One region of the Labrys sp. LIt4 genome, then DNA from elsewhere that is predicted to be linked to it. Evidence: predicted binding sites of a transcription regulator. Region 1 holds the regulator's gene; each other region holds the start of a gene.
What was found. The regulator PhoB, encoded in region 1, activates phosphate uptake and scavenging genes when phosphate is short. The targets are predictions, from matches to a motif close to TGTCATNNANCTGTCAT.

Region 1 (4,217 bases):
GGTGTCCTCAGCGCCCGCCGCCGCGCTTGCCGAAACCGTCGCGCGACGCAGCTATGGACGGCTCGTCGCTCTTCTGGCGGCGCGTTCCGGCGACATTGCGGGCGCGGAGGACGCCCTGGCCGACGCCTTTGCGGCAGCCCTGGAGCATTGGCCGGCGGGCGGAGTGCCTGCCAACCCCGAGGCCTGGCTGCTGACGACGGCTCGCCGCAGGCAGATCGACGCCGCCCGCCGCGCCAAGTTGCGCGGCGAGAAGGCGAACGAGGTTATCCACCATATCGAAACCCTCGCCTCGGGGCAGGGCGAGCGGCATGTCATTCCCGATGAGCGCCTGCGCCTGATGTTCGCCTGCGCCCATCCGGCGCTCGATGTGTCCGTGCGCGCGCCGCTGATCCTCCAGGCGACATTGGGATTCGATGCCGGGGCCATCGCCAGCGCCTTCCTGGTCTCGCCGGCGGCCATGAGCCAGCGGCTGGTGCGCGCCAAGCTCAAGATCAAGCAGGCCCGCATTCCCTTCAGCATTCCCGAGCCCGATGAGTTGCCCGGCCGTCTCGATGCGGTGCTGGAAGCCGTCTACGCCGTCTATGCCGAGGGCTGGGCCGATCCGGAGGGCGCCCAGGCTCGCGAGCGCAATCTGTCGGGGGAAGGCATCTGGCTCGGCCGGCTGCTGGTCTCGCTCCTGCCGGACGAGCCGGAGGTGCTCGGCCTGCTTTCCCTGATGCTGCATGCCGAGGCGCGCCGGGAGGCCCGCCGCGGCAGGTCGGGCGACTATATCCCGCTTGAGCAGCAGGATACGTCGCTGTGGAATGCCGTTCTCATCGAGGAGGCGGAAGCCCTGCTGGCTGAGGCCGGCCGATCCGGGCGGATCGGGCGTTATCAGCTCGAAGCAGCGCTGCAGTCGGCTCATGCGCATCGGCGCATCTGTGCAACCACCGACTGGGCGGCGATCGCGACCCTCTACGAGGCACTGGTGCTGCTGACGGCCTCGCCGGTCGCCGCGATCAACCATGCCGTGGCCCTGGCACGTCTGGATGGGCCGGAGGCAGGCCTTGCCGCGCTCGACGAGGTCGTTCGCGACCGGCGTATCGCCGACTACCAGCCCTATTGGGCGGCGCGGGCGGACCTGCTGGCGCGGGCCGCGCGGCCGCAGGACGCCCGCGACGCCTATTCGCGGGCGATCGGCCTGGAGAGCGACCCCGCCATCCGACGCTATCTGCAGCGGCGGCAGGCGGATCTGGGGGCGTGATCGCGGAGCGGGGGAGCAGGCCGGACACTGAGGCTCACCCTTACACCAAATCGCGAAATCCCGGCCCGTCATTGCGAGCAAGGCGAAGCAATCCAGCAACTCGCAGGCCTGGAGTTCGGGGCTCCTGGATTGCTTCGCTTCGCTCGCAATGACGTTCGATGAGTCGAATTCAAAGCGTACTGCTATTACTCTCTACGTCGCGCAGGCTTTGCGAAACGAAGCGAGTGGGCAATGCCCCGCAAACCGCCCTCAGGACTGCTTGGCGAAGGTCTCGTCGAAGGAATAGCCGGCGCCGCGCACGGTGCGGATCGGATCGATCTCGCGGGTGCGGTTCATCGCCTTGCGCAGACGCCCGACATGCACGTCGACCGTGCGCTCGTCGATATAGACGTCCCGTCCCCAGACGCTGTCGAGCAGCTGTTCGCGCGCGAACACCCGGCCCGGCGCCTGCATCAGGAATTCGAGCAGGCGGAATTCGGTCGGGCCGAGGCGGATCTCGCGATTGCCGCGATGGACGCGCTTGGTCTCGCGGTCGAGCGAGATGTCGCCCGCCTTGAGCAGGGAGGCGACATGGTCGGGCTTGGCCCGGCGCAGCAAGGCGCGCACGCGGGCCGACAGCTCGGGCACGGAGAAGGGCTTGACGACATAGTCGTCCGCGCCGGTGGCGAGGCCGCGCACGCGTTCGGTTTCCTCGCCGCGCGCCGTGAGCATGATCACGGGCAGGCGTTCCGTCTCCGGCCGCATGCGGATGCGGCGGCACAGCTCGATACCGGACAGGCCCGGCAGCATCCAGTCCAACAGAACCAGGTCCGGCACACTTTCGCGCAGGCGGATTTCGGCATCGTCCCCGCGTGCGACGCTGTCCACCTCATAGCCTTCGGCTTCGAGATTGTAGCGCAGCAGCAGGGTCAGCGCTTCTTCGTCCTCGACGATCAGAACTTTGGGAGGCATGGCCTATCCCTTGTTATTTAGCCGGCACAGGAAGGTCGACGAGATCGGTGCTGTTGTCCGCCTTGGGCCGCTCGCCGGCCGGCGATTCACCGGTCACGAGATAATGGACCGTCTCGGCGATGTTGGTGGCGTGGTCGCCGATGCGCTCGATGTTCTTGGCGCAGAACAGAAGATGGGTGCAAAAGCCGATATTGCGCGGATCTTCCATCATATAGGTCAGCAATTCGCGGAACAGCGAGGTGTACATCGCGTCGATCTCGCCATCGGAACGCCAGACGGAGAGGGCCTCGTCGACATTGCGCTGGGCGAAGGCATCGAGCACCTGCTTGAGCTGCTCGAGTACCAGATCGGCCATGTGATCGAAGCCGCCGAAGAGCTGCGTCGGCTGGATATGGCCATGGATCGCCACCACGCGCTTGGCGACGTTCTTGCCGAGGTCGCCGATACGCTCGAGGTCGTTGGCCACGCGCAGGGCCGAGACGATCTCGCGCAGGTCGAGCGCCAGTGGCTGGCGCTTGGCGATCACCAGGATGGCGCGGTCCTCGACCTGGCGCTGCAGCTTGTCGATCGCGGCGTCGAGTTCGATCACCGCCTTGGCGCGCTGGGTATCGCGCTTGAGCAGGGCCTCGACGCTGTCGGCTACGCTCTTTTCGGCATAGCCACCCATTTCGGCGATCATGTTGCGCAGTTCGCGCAGTTCCTGATCGAAGGATGTAACGATATGGTCGGACATGCCGCCTCCAAATGAATTCGACGCTGGCCGGGGATCAGCCAAAGCGGCCGGTGATGTAGTCCTGCGTACGGCTGTCGTTCGGGGTGGTGAACATCTTGTTGGTCTGGCCGACCTCGATGAGGTCGCCCAGATAGAAGAAGGCCGTGACATCCGCGCAACGCGCCGCCTGCTGCATATTGTGCGTGACGATGACGATGGTGAAGTCCCGCTTCAATTCGTCGATCAGTTCCTCGATCTTGGCGGTCGAGATCGGATCGAGAGCGGAGGTCGGTTCGTCCAGCAGCACGACTTCGGGTTTCACCGCGATGGTGCGGGCGATGCACAGGCGCTGCTGCTGGCCGCCGGACATGCCGAGCGCCGAAGCGTGCAGGCGATCCTTCACTTCGTTCCACAAGGCGGCCTTGGTGAGGCACCATTCGACGCGCTGGTCCATCTCCGCCTTGGAGATCGACTCATGCAGGCGCACGCCGAAGGCGATGTTGTCATAGATCGACATCGGGAAGGGCGTGGGTTTCTGGAACACCATGCCGATGCGTGCGCGCAGCACCGCCGGATCGATCTCCTTGCCGATGACGTTCTGGCCGTCGAGCAGCACGCGGCCCTTGGCGGTCTGCCCCGGATAGAGGTCGTACATGCGGTTGAGCACGCGCAGCAGGGTGGACTTGCCGCAGCCGGAGGGGCCGATCATGGCGGTGACGTGGCGGTCCATCATGTCGAGATTGATGCCTTTGAGGGCATGCTTCTCGCCATAGTAGAAGTCGAGGTTTTCGACCTTGAGCTTCACGGTCGCAGCCGGATCGACGAGGGGGCGTTCGGCAACCGCGATGGAGGCTTGGGGGGGAGCGGACATGGGAGCACTCATTTCTTGGGAGCGAGCACGAAGCGGGTCAGGATGTTGAGCGCCAACACGCCGGCGGTGATGAGGAGGGCGCCGCTCCAGGCCACCGAGACGGCCTTGGGATCGGGATAGGGCGCGAGCTGGTAGATGGCGGCCGGCAAGCTGGCGAAAGCCTTGCCGAGGTCGAGCGACCAGTTGGAATTGCCGAAGGCGGTGAGCAGCAGCGGTGCCGTCTCGCCGGCGGCGCGGGCCAGCGCCAGCAGGATGCCGGTGACGATGCCGGTGCGGGCCGAGCGCCAGGTCACGAACATGATGACCTTCCACATGGGCGATCCCAATGCGAACGCGGCCTCACGCAGGCTGATCGGCACCAGGGCCAGCATGTCCTCGGTGGTGCGGACCACCACCGGCAGCACGATGATGGCGAGGGCGACCACGCCGGCCCAGCCGGA
Region 2 (4,217 bases), on a different contig from region 1:
GGGGGGGGCGTCGCCCCCTCATTTGCGCCTTCAGGGCATCCAGGCCGTTCCAAGCGGGTTGGACAACACCCGCAAGGGGAGAAGAAGTTACCCTTTCAACGGCCCGTTTCTCAGCCGCGAGAGGTCGAAATCCCTGATGTCTCTGAGCAGATCGACCAGGGCCAGTGCGCCGAACGCGGCCGAGAGTTCGCCATGCTCCGGCGTCGCCTTGCTGGCGTCGCCCGCCGCGCCTTCGGGGCGGATGTCCTGGGCCATCCAGCCGAAGCCGCCGGGGCGGCCGGTGCGCAGATATTTGAAGGTCTGCTCCATTTCGTAGGTGACCGGGCGGAAATCCTTGGCCTTGTCCATGCGCACGAGGTCGGGGCGAAAGGCAAGCATCAGAGCGGTCTCGATCTCGCCGGCATGGATGCCGAGCCGCGTCTCGTCATCGGAATAGGTGCCCTTCGGATAACCGAACATGTGCCAGGAGGTGAAGGCGACCAGCATGCCGTGGCGCACGCGCAGTTCGCGGGCCACGATGTCCATCGCCGCCATGTTGCCGCCGTGGGAATTGACGATCAAAAGCTTGCGGATGCCGGCCCGATGCACGCTCTCGCCGATCTCGGTCCAGGACCGGATCACGGTCTCGGCCGAGAGGCTGAGGGTGCCGGGGAATTCCAGATGCTCGTTGGATTTGCCGATGGTCTGGATCGGCAGGAAGGTCGCCGGGATATCGGCGGGGATCAGCGGGATGGCGCGCTCCAGATAGCCCTGCATGATCATGCTGTCGACCCCGACAGGCAGATGGGGCCCGTGCTGCTCGACGGCAGCGATCGGCAGCACGGCGATCCAGTTGGCGGTATCGCCGGTGCGGAAATCCTCCGTCGTCATCTCGAACCAATGGCGGCGGGGTAGGGAGGCGGTGGTGGGCATGATCGAATCCAGCACGGGGACTGCCTGAACCATACCGCTGCGAGGCGCTATTTCAACGCCTCGCCTGCTGCGATCACCGGATCACTCACCGTGACGACGGATTCCCGTCGGGGTTCGGCCGTGGCCGCCAGCGACGGCGCTGGCCTGAACTGGGCGTAGCCGGGTTGCTGGAGGGGGTGATCACGGGACCGGGTCTGGGATAACGCGGCGACCTCTGCACGATCGGCCCTTCGTCCCAGACGGGCGGGCGGCGCCGGCGCGGCGGGCTGTAGATCGGGGGCTCGTCGCCATAATCGGGCCCAGGCCCGCCATAGATCCGGCGTCGGCTGCGTGGGATCTCCGGCACCGTGACCCGCACTTCACGCCGTTTGCTGGAGCGAGGCGGCGGCGGGCTCCAGGATTTCATGCGAGGCGCCGCTGGGGCCGGCAAAGTGACGGGCGTCGCCATGGGTGCCGCCGGAGGCGGAGGAGGCGCGCAGGCGGCCAGGCTGTCCCCGACGCTGAGCGAGGCGGCGGAAGCGGCGGTATTCAGCCAGAGCAGCCATTCGCCCAGGAATTCGTTCGACCAGGGCACCACCGGGCCGGTGTCATAGTCGATGACGAGGGCCGGCTGCGGCAGCACGAACACGGCGATGCCACGTACGATCTTGATGCGGGTCACTGGAGTCGAGCCAGCGAACGTGCCGGCCGGCGCGGAGGAAGGCCCATTGTCGCAGCGATTGCCGAGCTTGGTCGTCTCGATGAAGGTCCATTGCCTGTCCACGTTGAAGTTAGCGAGGCTGATCTCCTGCTGATCGGTCGCGGGCGGGGTCGGCGCCCAGCCGGTCCAGTCGCCGCCGCCGCGCCAGATCACCCAGGCGGGGCTCCATTGCGTGCCGGGCACCCAGACCCAGCCATTGCTGCCATCGGAGGCCCAGCGGCCGTAATGATGGATGATCTTGCCCCAGACGGTGGGATCGTCATAGGTCCAGCCGTAAGTGCGGTCATAGACCCAGCGGCAGGCTGGATAGGGATGCCAGCCGGCAGGCACCACCGAAGGCTTCCAGACTTCGCCGTAGCGTTCGGAATAGATATATTGGCCATAGTCCGACAGTACGGCCTTGAACTCGTCGAGGCTGGGGGCCTGCGCCTGGACAGCTACGACGGGTGCCGCCCGGGCCTGGCCGGTGACGGCACCGGGAACGGGCAGCATGGCGCAAGCCAGCAGAAAGGAAGAAACCAGGCCGATCCCCCAACGCCGTGTCGTGCTGGCCATAGCAAACCCTCCATGGGTTGTTGCTTTGATCGCAGCCGATCCTGAACCTGTCTGGGGGAGCTGTCCGTATCAATTGGCACGTGGATCCACGAGATCTGGCCACAAAATGAAACCGCCGGTACCGGCTTTTGCTCCGGTCCGGCGGTCAACATACACCAGTGTCGACTGGTTCAGTGCAGCCTCTCGGCGCTCTTCAATCTTGCAATTTCGTCTTTGAGAAGGAGTTTCTTACGCTTCAGCTCTGCGATCTTGAGGTCATCCGAGGAGGGATGAGCCAGTGCGATGGTGAGTTCCGTTTCAAGAGCGTGATGTTTGCGCTCCAGTTCGACCAAATGCGACTGCACAGGCATTAACGGCTCCTTGTGTCACAGTTCCGACATTTAACGTTCTCACGAAAAGTCGCCTATGTCGAAGGAAAATCGCGGATTCGAGCGTTGAATCGATTGTGCAAAGCAGCAATAAATTTAGTCGGAACAATAGGTTACCGCGCGGTAATGTGGTGTGGAGGGCATAAAAAGAATGCTGGATCAAAGGCCTAGGAAGGGCTTGTGAAAGTTGTCCGGCAAGCTCTGCCAAACGGGTGTAAATAGATGGCGATATCTTGCCGCAGCGCTTGCGGGCGGGGAATCGGCTCGGCATAGTTCGGCACCGTGCCCGAAGGGGCATAGGGCAGCAGGATGGTCGAAATACCGAAGCTGCCATTCGGAATGGAAGGGTATGGGCTTGTCAAATCCGCTCACCGAGGAGGAGGAAGCCGCGATGGTTGCGGAGCTGGGGCAGCTTCGCCAGGAACACCGCGATCTCGACGCCGCGATTGCCGCTCTGGAACAGGTGGGGTCCCCTGACCGTCTCCAGCTTCAACGCCTGAAGAAGCGCAAGCTCCATCTCAAGGACCGCATGTCCCTGCTGGAGGACCTGTTGACGCCGGACATCATCGCCTGACGCTTGGGAGCGGCGGACGCCGCGGCGCCAACAGTGGGGTTTGATGCGATCCGGGCGATCAAACCGCCTTGCCGCTGGCGATTTCGGCGAGCATCCAGTCTCGGAACGCCTTGATCATCGGCTTGTCCGCCTTGGCCCTCGGCGCCACCAGGTGATAGGCGAATTCAGGCGCGATCTTCAAGGAAAGGTCGAAGGGGCGTACCAGCCGGCCGGCGGCCAGATCGTCGCCCACCAGGCTGGTGTTGCCCAGCGCCACGCCCTGGCCATCCACGGCCGCCTGCAGGGTCATGATCGACTGGCTGAAATGCAGGCCGCGCGTGGGATCGGGTTTGTCCGCCTTGGCAGCCATCAGCCACATGCGCCAGTCCGGCCACATCGAATCCTGGCTGTGCCAGTCGAGATGGATCAGGGTGAAATACTGCAAATCGTTGGGTTCGCGCAGGGGAACGGGCCCGTGCAGGAGCTGAGGGCTGCAGATCGGAAAGACGTCCTCGACGAAGAGGCGATCCGAGCGCAGGCCGGCATAGGCGCCGCGGCCGAAGCGGATGGCGACGTCGATTTCCTGGCGATTGAAATCGGCAAGCGTGTCGGAAATGTCGATGCGCATGTCGATATCGGGGAATTGCTGCCGGAAACGCGGCAGGCGTGGCACCAGCCATTTGGCGGCGAAGGATGAACCGGAAGAAACGGTGAAACTCTTGCGCTGGGTGGTGTTGGCGGCCCGGCGCAGGGCCTCGTCGATGGTACGCAGAGCGCCGCTTGTGGATTCGAGCAGCTCTTCGCCGGCATGAGTGAGCTTCATGCTTCGGCTGGTGCGAAAGAACAGCCGGGTGCCGAGACGGTCTTCGAAAGCGCGGATCTGGCTGCTGACTGCGGCGGGGGTCACGTCGAGCTCGATCGCGGCCTTGGCGAAGCTCAGATGGCGGGCGGCGACGGCAAAGGTCCACAGCGCACCAAGGCCGGCTCCCGACTTGCTCATGCCCACCTCATGATCATCAAGTTTTTGTTGACGGTGAAGAAAGGTTCACCCGGTTGATAATCTAGCATAAAGCATTGAAAATAGGAAACATATCGCGAGAGCGCATTTACTTTTTGTTGAGGGTACGAG
Region 3 (4,217 bases), on a different contig from region 1:
CGCCAGGAAGAACAGGAAGTTGTAGGAGATCTGTTTCCAGGTTGCCGCCAGCACCACCAGGATCATGGCATGATTGCCGTTGAGCAAGGGATCCCAGGGCAGGCCGAGCTGCTTGAGGCCGCGCGCCACCAGGCCGAGCGAGGGCTGGAACATGAAGAGCCAGAGCACGCCCGCCACCGCCGGCGCCACGGCATAGGGCCATACCAGCATGGTGCGATAGAAGGAGGCGCCCTTGATCTTCTTGTCCGCCTGCACGGCCAGGATCAGGGCAAGGCCGAGCGAAAGCACCGAGACCAGGCCCGCGAACACCAGGGTGACGCCGACCGCCTTGTAATATTCGGGTTGCTGGAACAGGAGCTGATAGTTCTCGAACCCGACGAATTCGGAGGTGGTGCCGAAACTGTCCTCGATGAAGAAGGATTGCCGGATCGCCTGCAGCACCGGCCAGTAGAAGAACACCAGCGTGATCGCCAATTGCGGCGCCAGCAGCAGCCAAGGCAGGGTCTTGCCGGAGAAGACGGAGCGTTTTTCCATGGATGCTTCCGGGCTATGCAGTTCGTTCAAGCTGGAAGGGCGCGAAATAAATCATGCGTTTCGCGGTCGCCATTTCCGGGTGCACGGGCATCTTGCCCGTTCTTGAAACCACAGCGTTCGCTGGTCGGTAGGAAGAACGGGCAAGATGCCCGTGCACCCGGACACTTGACTCGCTTATTTCACGCCGCCCTACCGCCCGGCCGTACGGGCGAAGGTCTTCAGGATCGCATCGCCGCGGCGGACGGCGTCGTCCATGGCAGCCTGTGCGGTTTTCTTGCCGGCCAGGGCCTGTTCGATCTCCTCGGCCCAGACATCGCGGATCTGTGCGAGATTGCCGAGGCGCAGCCCGCGCGAATTCTCCGTCGGCGGCTTGTTGGTCAGTTCGAGCACGGCGACTTCGCTGTTGGGATCCTTGGCATAGAAACCCTGTTTCTTGGAGAGCTCATAGGCCGCCGGGGTGATCGGCAGATAACCGGTCTCCTGGGCCCACCAGGCCTGCACGTCGGGCTTCGACAGATAGGTCAGGAATTTGGCGACGCCCTTATAGGATTCGTCCGACTTGCCCCCCATCACCCAGAGCGAGGCGCCCCCGATGATCGAGTTCTGCGGCGCCCCCTGCACGTCGGGGTAATAGGGCATCGGCGCCACCGAATATTTGAACTTGGCGTTGGCCTTGACATTGCCCAGGAAGGCCGAGGAGGTCAGGAACAGGGGGCACTCGCCCGAGGTGAAGCGGCCCTCACCCTGGTTGGTCCGGCCGGAATAGTCGAAGGTCTTGTCCTTCTGGGCCTCGACCAGGTTCTCCAGATGCTTCACCACCACCGGGTTGTTGAACTTCAGTTCCGTATCGAAGCCCTCCAATCCGTTGGCCTTGGTCGACAGCGGCACATTGTGCCAGGCCGAGAGTTCCTCGATATTGGCCCAGGTCGTCCAGGCCGTGGAGATGCCGCAGGTGGCATAACCCGCCGCCTTCAGCTTCTTGGCCGCCTCGAAGGCCTCGGGCCAGGTCTTGGGCGCCGCGGCCAGATTGGCCTTCTTCAAGGCATCCTCGTTGACCCACATCACCATGGTCGAGGAATTGAAGGGGAAGGACAGCATCTCGCCCTTGGCATTGGAATAATAGCCGGTGACGGCGGGCAGGTAGGACTTCTCGTCGAAGGGCTCGCCGGCGTCCTTCATCAGCTGGTAGACCGGCTTGATCGCTCCCTTGGCCGCCATCATGGTGGCCGTGCCGACCTCGAAGACCTGCAGGATATCGGGCGCGTTGCCGGCCCGGAAAGCGGCAATGCCGGCATTCATCGTATCGGGATAGGAACCCTTGTAGACGGGAACGACGCGATAGTCGCTCTGGCTGGCATTGAAATCGTTGGCCAGCTTGACGATGCGGTCATTGTTGGCCCCCGTCATCGCATGCCACCATTGAATGTCGGTGGCCGCGAGGGCCCCGCTGGATACACTGGCCAGAAGAACCGCGGCCGAAGCCAGAACGCTCAACTTCATGAATAATACTCCCTCACGGTGCGCCGCTTCTTGAAAGGACGGCGTTGTTTACGGCCGGATGGTTAGCGCTTCCGTGACGGAACAATGAAGCAATTATGACAATGGAACAAGCCAGCGGCGACAGGTGTCTGTCGATAGCGTGAACGGCGCATCATTGCCGCTCGCCGGTTTCGGGGCTAAGCAACTGGAAACCGGATTGCCAGGGAGGCTCCATGCCGTCGATCGTCATCGCTCAAGGAGGCGGCCCCACCGCCGTGATCAATCAGACCCTTTGCGGCGCCATCGTCGCCGCCCGCAGGCATGATCCCTCGCTGCGCATCCTCGGCGCCCGTCATGGCGTACGGGGCCTGACGCGCGGCGATCTCGTCGATCTCACCGCGCTTTCGGAAGGCGATCTCGAGCGCCTGGCCCGCACGCCCAATTCCGGCCTCGGCTCGACGCGGGACAAACCGGATCCCGCCTATTGCCAGACCATCCTGCAGGCGCTGGAAAAGCTCGACGCCCGCGGCTTCATCTATATCGGCGGCAACGACACGGCCGGCACGCTCGACCTGCTGCGCCAGCAATCGACCGGCTCCTGCAGCTTCGTGCATGCTCCCAAGACGATCGACAACGATTTGATGGAGAACGACCACGTGCCGGGCTTCATCTCGGCGGCCGCCTTCGTCGCCAACGCATTCGTCAGCATGGACCTCGATTTCCGAGCGATGCCGGGCATCTATGTCGCCATCGTCATGGGCCGGCATGCGGGCTTCCTCAGCGCCGCGGCGGCCGGCTGGCAGCAGGCGCCGGAGGATGCGCCCCATCTGATCTACACACCCGAGAGGCCCTTCTCGGTCGAGCAGTTCCTCAACGATGTCGACACCGTCTATACCCGCGTCGGCCGCTGCATCGTTTCGATGTCGGAAGGCGTGCAGGACGAAGCCGGCCGTCCTCTTGCCGAGGTGCTGGCCGCCGGCGCGGTCGAGCGTGACGCCCATGGCAATGTGCAGCTTACCGGCGGCGATCTCGGCATCGAGATCCAGAAGGCCTTGAAGCAACGCTTTCCCAAGGCACGCGCCCGTGTCGACACGCTGGGCTATCTGCCGCGCGGCTATCTCGGCATCATCGACGAGACCGATGCCAAGGAGGCCTTCGAGGCCGGCGCCTTCGCGGCCCAGAGCGCCTTTACCGGCTCGGGCTCGGTGGTGCTGCATTATGATGGCAAGCGCACGTCGCCGCGCATCGTATCCCTCGATCAGGTCGCCGGGCGCACCCGTCACATGCCCGACAGCTTCTTCACGGGCGCCAACGCCGTTTCCGACCAAGGCCGGGCCTATTTCGGCCGCCTGCTGCCGCCGCGCCCGGACATCTTCACGCCTTTCGTGTGAGGGGCCGTTGCCCCTCGCATGTCGTCAGGGGCAGCCCTGCGGCCAGCGCTCCAGGGCTTCCCGGCCCGCGGACGTCAGGCCGTAGATGCCTTTTTCGACCCGCTCGAACCAGCCATAGACATTCCCCTGCAGGATCTTCGGGGCGTCGGGTACCGCCTTGGCGAGATCACGCCGGCGCTGCGGCGCCACTACCAGCGCGGCAGCGCAGGCCAGCGCCTGCTGGCGGTAGGCTGTCATCTGCGGCGAACGGCTCGAACCGCCGACGACGGGATCGCCTTGGCGCTTGCGGTGCTCTTTCAAAAGGCGGGAACGGCGCTTGGGATCGCGGCGCGGAAACGGCGCCTCGGGCGTGACGATGATCTGCACCTCGCCGCTGTCGGACACGCCCAGCAATCCGAAGCCGAGGCGGCGGCAGAGATTGCGGAAACGCGCATCGCTCTCCCGCCCCTTGCCGCGCACAGAGAGACGGGCCGCGAGCCAGACCTCGTCGCAGGCGCCCGCCCTGTCGACGCCCTGCAGCACCAGTTCCAGGTTGAAGCTCTGCTTGAGCTCGCAGATCACCGCCACCGGCGGTTCGCCTTCGCGCAGGGCCAGGACATCGCAGCCGCCGATCTCGCCTTTCACCACAAAATCAAGCGACTCCAGGAAGGCCTTGACCGGTAGATACAGCTCGGTTTCCAAGGCCGCCCCTCACTGCAATCCGACGGGGTCGACGACGCCCGATTTGCAACCCTGATCCGTCGGCGCGGCAGCGGCGATCAGATCGGCCAGCCTGGCGCCATCCTTGACCTCGCCGCGCAGGCCGATGGTCAT

Region 2: J8I29_RS19405 (DUF465 domain-containing protein) is a predicted target of PhoB. The motif match lies at 2,531-2,547, and genes of this name have one in related genera.
Region 3: ugpB (sn-glycerol-3-phosphate ABC transporter substrate-binding protein UgpB) is a predicted target of PhoB. The motif match lies at 2,119-2,135, and genes of this name have one in related genera.

What each region holds. Positions count from the first base shown of each region.
Region 1 is NZ_JAGIPY010000001.1:26,484-30,700, forward strand. Features, by position in the region: gene J8I29_RS00110 (DUF6596 domain-containing protein) at 2-1,243, shown strand; gene phoB (phosphate regulon transcriptional regulator PhoB) at 1,493-2,194, opposite strand; gene phoU (phosphate signaling complex protein PhoU) at 2,208-2,927, opposite strand; gene pstB (phosphate ABC transporter ATP-binding protein PstB) at 2,962-3,777, opposite strand; gene pstA (phosphate ABC transporter permease PstA) at 3,786-4,217, opposite strand, start outside.
Region 2 is NZ_JAGIPY010000010.1:168,749-172,965, forward strand. Features, by position in the region: gene J8I29_RS19395 (creatininase family protein) at 88-912, opposite strand; gene J8I29_RS19400 (DUF6600 domain-containing protein) at 998-2,167, opposite strand; gene J8I29_RS19405 (DUF465 domain-containing protein) at 2,338-2,517, opposite strand; gene J8I29_RS19410 (DUF465 domain-containing protein) at 2,885-3,109, shown strand; gene gcvA (transcriptional regulator GcvA) at 3,168-4,088, opposite strand.
Region 3 is NZ_JAGIPY010000013.1:5,516-9,732, reverse strand. Features, by position in the region: gene ugpA (sn-glycerol-3-phosphate ABC transporter permease UgpA) at 1-534, opposite strand, end outside; gene ugpB (sn-glycerol-3-phosphate ABC transporter substrate-binding protein UgpB) at 724-2,034, opposite strand; gene J8I29_RS21650 (diphosphate--fructose-6-phosphate 1-phosphotransferase) at 2,247-3,404, shown strand; gene J8I29_RS21645 (DUF2161 family putative PD-(D/E)XK-type phosphodiesterase) at 3,429-4,085, opposite strand; gene J8I29_RS21640 (ribonuclease T2) at 4,095-4,217, opposite strand, start outside.